Regions from separate parts of the Bacillus arachidis genome, predicted to be linked through region 1. Evidence: riboswitches for the same ligand, from Rfam matches in the RefSeq annotation. Region 1 holds a riboswitch; the other holds the start of a gene.
What was found. A riboswitch is a leader RNA that binds a small molecule or an ion and turns the genes downstream of it on or off. The one in region 1 is predicted to bind lysine.
Positions count from the first base shown of each region.

Region 2: linked by a shared signal. The riboswitch ahead of QRY57_RS10250 (aspartate kinase) and the one ahead of QRY57_RS06060 (amino acid permease) in region 1 are both predicted to bind lysine.

Region 1 covers NZ_CP127376.1:858,985-863,236, forward strand. Annotated here, with positions in the region: gene QRY57_RS06055 (ABC transporter permease) at 1-1,115, opposite strand, end outside; gene QRY57_RS06060 (amino acid permease) at 1,184-2,599, opposite strand; lysine riboswitch at 2,751-2,933, opposite strand; gene QRY57_RS06065 (AAA family ATPase) at 3,169-3,828, shown strand.
Region 2 covers NZ_CP127376.1:1,712,487-1,716,738, reverse strand. Annotated here, with positions in the region: gene QRY57_RS10260 (YozF family protein) at 61-522, shown strand; gene QRY57_RS10255 (MFS transporter) at 567-1,829, opposite strand; lysine riboswitch at 2,245-2,431, shown strand; gene QRY57_RS10250 (aspartate kinase) at 2,661-3,890, shown strand; gene QRY57_RS10245 (response regulator transcription factor) at 4,037-4,252, shown strand, end outside.

The sequences.
Region 1 (4,252 bases):
GGTAAAAACTGCTGTAGTGAAGCGAATATAATAATAGAAAATACCGCTAGCTGAACGACTGCTAATGAAAATAAAAGAATAAGAAATTGACGTACCCTCTCTTCAGATGCAATCGGATATAATGCCACAATAGTATTTCCCGAAAAATATTTCCACAAGGAACGCAGTTGCATCGAGGTCATATATAAGAGACAACAAGTAATAGCGCCTTTTACAAATATATTTGGTACGAAATATAAAATAAAAGAACCAATGGCAGTTAATCGAATGTATATTCCAAAATAATCATTTGCACGTAAGAATGATAAAGTGTTCAAATATAAAAAAGTAGATTGGTTTTTATGTAATATAGGTTCTATCCAATTTGTTAGCCATTTTCTTTTCTTTACTTGTTTTTTTAGCTGCGGAACATCAGTGAAAAAGCTTGCAAATTGGTAAAAGTGCATGTCCATTTTTTCTTCTTGTTCAATGATATACTCCCAGTTAATTCGTTTTGTTGGTTGTTTTACTGTATAAATAAGTATAAAGGCTGGAAGCAAGAGAACAGCACCGAATAGAACGACTGATACGGACTGAAAGAGCATATAAAGAATCAGTGCGTTACAAGTGAATCGAATGATGAACCAGATTTGGCTGTTATATTGATCACGCCATATCCAATTGATATACAGGTTCCAACCTTTTATTAACATTAAAATGAAAAAGATCGTACATAAGAATGGAACAGGTGTCTGTAATGTTTGTATTGCCAGCGGTGTAATGATTAGAAACGTAAATAGTAATGGGAAAAGCTGTATGGCGTAATTATAGAAAAGAGATTGTTTGAAATAAGGTGTTAATTTCTCTTCAAGTGCCAGTAAATAGACAGCGTCAGGCTTTTGGATAAAAGTACGGATCTTACATCTCGTTATAACGATTGTAAGTACAGTTGTGATGAGTAATAATGAGATTCCTTTAGAAGGAGCTGTTTTTAAAAACTTGGCGTAATAATAAGCACCGATACACGAGATAAAGATGAAGCTATACAATAAACCACTAATCATCCGGAAAAAATACATTATGCTGTTTTGAAGATGTTTTTGAAAGCGATCGCTCCATAGCGTTTCAATTGACATGTTTTTCACCTCTATCATCTATTATAAAGGTTTCTTTCTTGTACCAAAATAAAAACGAACAAATTGCTTTAAGCAACTTGTTCGTTTTTATTTCTTTTTTGATCACGATTCATTAATGGATAAAAGGCGAAACCAATTACAAATAAGCCAATTCCAAGAAGGAATGTTTTTATATCTGAGGATCCCGTTTTAATAACCCATAGTGCATAGCAAAGGGCAATGAATGCGACAATACCATCTATAATTCGTGAGCTCATTTCATTTTTATACGTTTCACCAGTTACAACAAGTTTTAATTGGAAGATCGGTGAAACGAGATAAGGGATTAAGTAGGCTAAGGTTGAGACAGTAATAACGAATGTATAGGCCTCAGCAATTGTCCCTGATAATGTTGAGAATAAGAATACTTGTGACATAATGTTTGTTAATCGTAATGAGTAAATAGGACTCCCTTTTTTATTTGTTTTTGCAAAGAAGGAAGGGAAGAACCCCTCTTTTGCCGCTTGATACGGTACTTCTGAGCTTAATAAAATCCAGCCTAAGATAGAGCCGAATAGGGAAGTAAGGGCAAGTAGTGCCATTAATTTCCCACCGCCATGACCCATTGCAGCATTTAATGCATCAGCTAATGGACGTTCAGAAGTTTGTAGTTTATCAATGTGAAGAACACCCATTGTTAAAATTGTAATTCCTAAATAAATGGCAACAGTTATTAATAAGCCAGCTACAGTAGCATGTTTTACCGTTTTTGGCGATTTCGCACGGTTTGATAAAAGAACGGCCGATTCAATACCGATAAATGCCCAAAGTGTTGTAAGGGCAGCTAAATTTACTTGTGAAAGTAGTCCATGTGACACGCCTTCTTTATCAATCATTGGTGTGTACCATTGTCCAAATTTAGAAGCTTGAAATGCAAACAAAGTAACAACGATAAATAGAAGGAATCCAGTCACCTTTGTTGTTGTTGCTAGGAAGTTTAATTTCCCGGCTCCGTTTACACCGTTTGTTAAAATCATATGTGTTCCCCATAGTAAGCAAGAACAGATGCAGAATGTAATCAGTTTTCCAACTTCCACATCGAAAGAGCCGATTGAAAATAAGATACGTGTATCTTTCATAATAGGGAAGAAGAGTGATAAATAACCTGCAAAAGATGTAATAATAGCAACATTACTTGCCCAGTTTGCGACCCAGTAGCCCCAAACTATGCTGAAACCAGCCATTTTTTTCTTTTTTGGTGATGAGAATAAAGCATATGCATGACTTTGTGGTCCTGTTGTTAAATCAGGACGACGAATTGCCAAATTACCGAAAACAAGAGCTAGCATTAAAACACCAAATCCTGTTGTTAACCAAGCTAATGTAACACCGAGTGGGCTTGCTGTTTGTGCTAATGTACTAGGCACCATGAAAATACCAGCGCCAACCATATTGCCGACAACAAATGCTGTCAGTACCCAAAAGCCCCATTTTTTTTGTTGCATAAAAGAATACCTCCCAAGTTAGTATAACCAAGTCAAGCGAGGAGATATGTATGTCTTCCAAAAAGGAAGTAAGGTAAGCTTCATACAAAACAAAAAAAGCACGTGTCATTGTCGCTACGTGCTTTCTATCTTATAGGAAACCCACGACATACCTCTCGATAGCTCTCCACAAACAAATTGTTTGTGACAGTTCTGCATTTATTAAATAGCAGACCCAGCAAGAATGCACAGTGGGCATGTCTTACTTCGGCAACCATTCCTTTCCCATTCATTCATCGATGCCACTACATCTCCTGAAATGATACTCTTAATGATTGCAACCTCTACCTCACCGAGATACGAATGAGGATTTATGTATTAAATTAACATAATCAAGGGTAACAAATGTATTTTTATACGTCAATGGATATGGTAATAGTCAGACTATAGCGAACAATTTGTTAGTAAAAGAAGAGAGCATTTTTTAGAAAAAAAGTTCGGTTAATTTATGTGTTAAACTATTGAAGCGTAATAGTGAAATCGTGTTTCGGAAAAAGAATTACATAGTAATTAGTAAATGGAGGTACGGTATGACGTTAATTTGTTTAGAAGGTGCCAGTGGTATTGGTAAAACGACGACGTGTAAAAGGATTGCGGAGTTGTACAATGCTTATGTGATTCCAGAAGTAAATTTCTTATTTCAGCGCCCTAATCCTGAACCGGAAAATTGGTATCTCGAAAGGCAAGTTGAAAGATGGCAACTCGCACAAGAAAAATTAAAATCGTATGATGTAGTTTTATTTGATGGAGATATCTTTCAGCCCATTTGGTATAACTGGATTTATGAGGGGGAGTTTCCACAAACTTTACCGTTTTTGAAAGAGTTTTATGTAAATCAAATGAAACGGAAACAGATAGGATTTCCGGGTGTCTACATTCATCTTTCTACAAGTGAAACAGAATTAAGAAAAAGGAAAGAAAATGATACGACCCAAAGACGAAGTAACTTTGAAAAACATCTAAGGCTTATAGAACCACAAAAGCAGTATTTTCAATATATGAATACTGTTTCTCCTAATGTAGTCCATTTTGTAGATGCAGTGAGTATTGAAGAAAATACAAAAAGTATTTTTGATATTTTGTCTCGCTTGAATCTAGAAAAACAACATAATTACTCTGTATCTTTATTAGAGAATGTAATGGATTGGGTAATGAGTAGTAACCCTAAAGCATATGAGATAAGTGAATAGGGAATGAAAGAATATATATCCGACTTGATTTTCCAACATAGATGTATCCATTTTAACTGAGAAGTCCATCTTCTCTAAATGAAGTGAAGGGGGGGATTTCAATTTCAAGCACTTAAGTCGTGGCTATGAAAATAAAAGGTAATCTCCACTCGCTTTCTCCTTTTGTTCTCGCTTGGCATGGGGGCAAAAAGGCACTGACGATTCTATCCATGGCCGGACGCTCTCTTCCTAACTAAAAAGAATGGCTTTTCAATTTGTATTTATATAAAAAAGAAGCTAATCTACAGCCGTAGATTAGCTTCTAACAGGATTTGTCCTCCTAAAATAGCAACTTGTAAGAGTGAGTATATGGTGATTGTGGGGGGGATATTTTTTAAATAAAATATTTATGGGGATGGTTTCTTATATGATTTTTATTTTGCAT
Region 2 (4,252 bases), 850 kb from region 1:
CCAAGTAGCAAATGCTAACAAAATCAAAACAATCAGCTATACCGAATTGGAGAATGATACATGAAAAGAAAAATATTATTCTTACTTACTTTCATATGTTTTGCAGTTCCACTTCAAACAAGTGCCTTCACTTTTGTAGAACTCCCTGTTACATCAAAATCTAAGCAGTGGTATATTGAAGTTGATAAGGCTAAGAATCCTCAAGCACTTCAGTCAAAAGAAGATACGTTTCATACATACAGCTTACTTGTAAAGAATGTCGGAAAAGACGTATCTAACGTATCAGTTGAAATACGTCACAATAACCCAAAATCAAAAGCTGCTTTCAAGCCTTTCAACAAATCTGATATGAGCGTGTCATATAGCCAAACTAGTTTTACAAAAATGAAATTCCCATTATATGAAGACGCTAACTCATTTGACGTAGTGATTAGCTGGGAGGAAAATCAATTTAGTTATAACGGTCACCCAGAAAAAGCAGAAAAGCAATTTACACAAACATTTGTATTCCATGAAGAATAAGCTCTGCCGCTTGGCAGAGCTTACTTATTTTTTGTAAACGTAAATTAATCAAATTGACGAATACTCGGAACAAGTAGTGCGATTACCACTACGACAATTGCTGCAATAGCTAAAATCGTAATCGTCACCGTACCACCAATTATATTCGCCACCCAACCGACAACTACATACCCTAACGGTAATAATGCAAAAGACCCTAACATATCCAGACTTGCTACCCTTCCGAATGCTTCTTCTGGTACAAGTTCTTGCAAACTCGTTTCCCATATTAAACCGAAAATCATAATCCCAAACCCTTCTAATGCCATTAACCCTACTAATCCTGGCGCCCATGAAACGAAAGACATTAGTAAAAGTGACATCCCGCTAATGAGGACACCCCCATAGGCAAGCAATCCTCGTTTATGCCACCTCTGTCTCCCGCCAAAAATAAGAGCTGCCACAACAGCCCCCGCTCCAGAACATGCCATTCCAATCCCATAGACAAACGGTTCAAACTGATGATGTACATTAAATAGCCAAGGGATTAATACAACGATAATTCCTGCGTGGCAAATATTAATAAATGAAAATGCTAAAATTGTAATCCAAAGCCATGGATGGCTTTTTAATACAACAATCCCTTCTGTAAAATCTTTTTTGAAATTCATTTTTTGATTTGTTTGTTCCTGTACTTTTTTAGCTGTTACATCTTTTAAAAACAATAAACAAATAAAAGACAACAAATAAGTCAATGCATCTAAACCAAACCCAATTCCCGCTGATGCAACCGAAACAATAAGACCACCAAGCGCTGGACCTATTAAACGAACACCTTGATTACTCATTTGTGTTAATGCGTTAGCCGCATTCCGAATTTCCGGTACAAAGACCCTTGCTCTCACTGCTGCATATGCCGGTTGAAATAACCCATCCATTAGTCCATATATTGCCACTAGCACATATAAAATCGTGATTGTTAAAGTATCTGTAAACATAAGCACCGCAAGGGTTATCATCAATATGCATCGAACAATATCGGTAAATAACATTAGCTTAACTCGATTTATACGATCAACGATTAACCCCGAAAACGGTAAGACAAGAATATTCGGTAGCATATACATAGCCATCGTCGTTCCCATAACAACTGTTGATCCAGTCAATGTATATACGACTACTGGAAGAATTACCATTGTAATAGAACTTCCTAGAACGGAAAGAAGTTGCCCGATCCATAAGAAAGTAAAATGGCGTGATTTTGTAACAGGCAACAATAAATTACTTACATAACTCCCCTTATTTTCTGTTTGCACCTCTCCTTGCATATGTATCCCCTTCCTTTAAACATCTTCCTTCTTTTTCCTTTTATTATACATTTAATTTTCTCTTTTTTCTAATAATTAAGTCTTTAGATATGTAAACTACTAATATTTCGATTTATACTAAATTCAATTCATAAAATATACTATACAGAACTACACTGTATAATTGATATAGGGGCAATAAAACAACTATATAGAACCACTATCACCCCTTACCTCCCAATAGTTTCCAACATATTTCTAATCATCTACTTACACCGAACAATTCAATTATGCCAGTATACATAAACCATATAACCGAAAATGAATATACTTAATTTTCAAAATATTATTAAAGCACTTGATTTCCTAAAATATTTTAATTATTATAAAACAAATGTTACCAAATAACTTCATAAACCAAACACTCTCGCCCAAAACGTGAGATAGAGGTTGCAGTGCTTATAAGTATTCTAGAGGAGACACAGAGATGTCAATGAGTTTAGAAGAAAGGAAGTATTGCCGAAATTGATAAGTTTCTCTGCATTTATCAATTGGGGCTGTTTTCGAATAGAAACAGAACTGTCATATATACAGACGTGTATATATGAAGAGCTATCTACAAAAAAGAGATATCATGCTTTATATGATATTCTTTTTTGGCGGTTTTTTTATTAGCTCCTTTTTCTGTTTCCCTTTTCCTGTAACAGCACCATCCTCACTTATTTGAGATGGTGTTTTTTTGTTTTTCTTTCCGGTAACTACAGGAATATTTAGGGACTTATACATCTCTTTTATATGTTTTTACACCTTTCCTGATCAATTAATAAAAATGGATGAAAGAAGGAATTTGTAATGGAAACGATTGTTCAAAAATTCGGTGGTACTTCTGTTGGAAGTATTCAGCGCATTCAACATGTAGCAAATTTAATTATTGAAGAATATGAACGAGGACACGGTGTTGTTACAGTTGTCTCTGCAATGGGAAAAAGTACAGATGAACTCGTTACACTTGCTACCGCTATTACCGAAAATCCGAGTAAACGTGAAATGGATATGCTTTTAACAACTGGTGAACAAGTTACCATTTCTTTATTAACAATTGCACTGCAAGCAAAAGGGTACGACGCTATTTCACTAACTGGTTGGCAAGCTGGTATTACTACAGAATCTGTGCATAGTAGCGCACGGATTACTGATATTAATACAGAACGTATTCAATCACATCTACAAGAAGGAACAATTGTAATTGTCGCTGGTTTTCAAGGACGAAGCGAAGAAAACGAAATTACAACACTTGGCCGCGGTGGTTCTGATACAACTGCTGTTGCATTAGCAACGGCGCTGAAAGCGAAAAAATGCGACATTTACACAGACGTAACAGGTGTATACACGACTGATCCACGAGTTGTAAAAGACGCATATAAATTAGATGAAATTTCTTATGATGAAATGTTAGAACTCGCAAATCTCGGCGCTGGTGTACTACACCCACGTGCTGTTGAATTCGCAAAAAATCATAATGTAATTTTAGAAGTTCGTTCAAGTATGGAACAAGAAAACGGAACAATTGTAAGGGGAGAATGTAACATGGAACAACAATCGATCGTTAAGGGTATTGCATTTGAAGATAATATTACACGCGTAACAATTAAAGGATTAGAACAAGGATCGCTTTCAACTGTTTTCTCTACATTAGCTAAAGCCCATATTAATGTTGATATTATTATTCAAAGTATTACAAATGAAGGTACTGTTCATTTGTCTTTCTCAATTCACTCAAATGACTTACGAGAAACATTAGAAGTATTAGAACAAAATCAAGAAGCACTTCACTATGAGTCTGTAGAATATGAAAATCATCTAGCTAAAGTATCAATTGTTGGATCTGGTATGGTATCTAATCCAGGTGTTGCTGCTAGTATGTTCTCTACATTAAAGAATGAAAATATTCATATTAAAATGGTAAGTACATCTGAAATTAAAGTATCTGTTGTCATTGATCGCCTTAATTTAGTAGATGGTGTAGAAGCACTTCATCAATCATTTATGGCAAAAATTGCACCTATGGTACAAATGAATTAATTTGATTATCAAAATAACAACAAGGAATATTTCTTTGTTGTTATTTTTTCATCTAGCAAAATAGTATTATGTTACACTATTACATGTGAAATATTTTCCAAATATCTTTCTAACAGATTCGAAAAACATGTAAAGGTGGATCCATAATGAGAACAGAAAAAATCCTTTTAGTTGATGATGAACAAGGCATATTAGATATGTTAGTACTTACACTAAAGAAAGAAAACTTCACGCATATAACAACAGCTATAAATGGAGCCGAAACGTTGAACCTCATTAAAGGCCGTCCATTTGATATCATCTTACTCGATGTGATGCTACCCGATATAGACGGATTTGAACTATGTAGACAAATCCGCAAT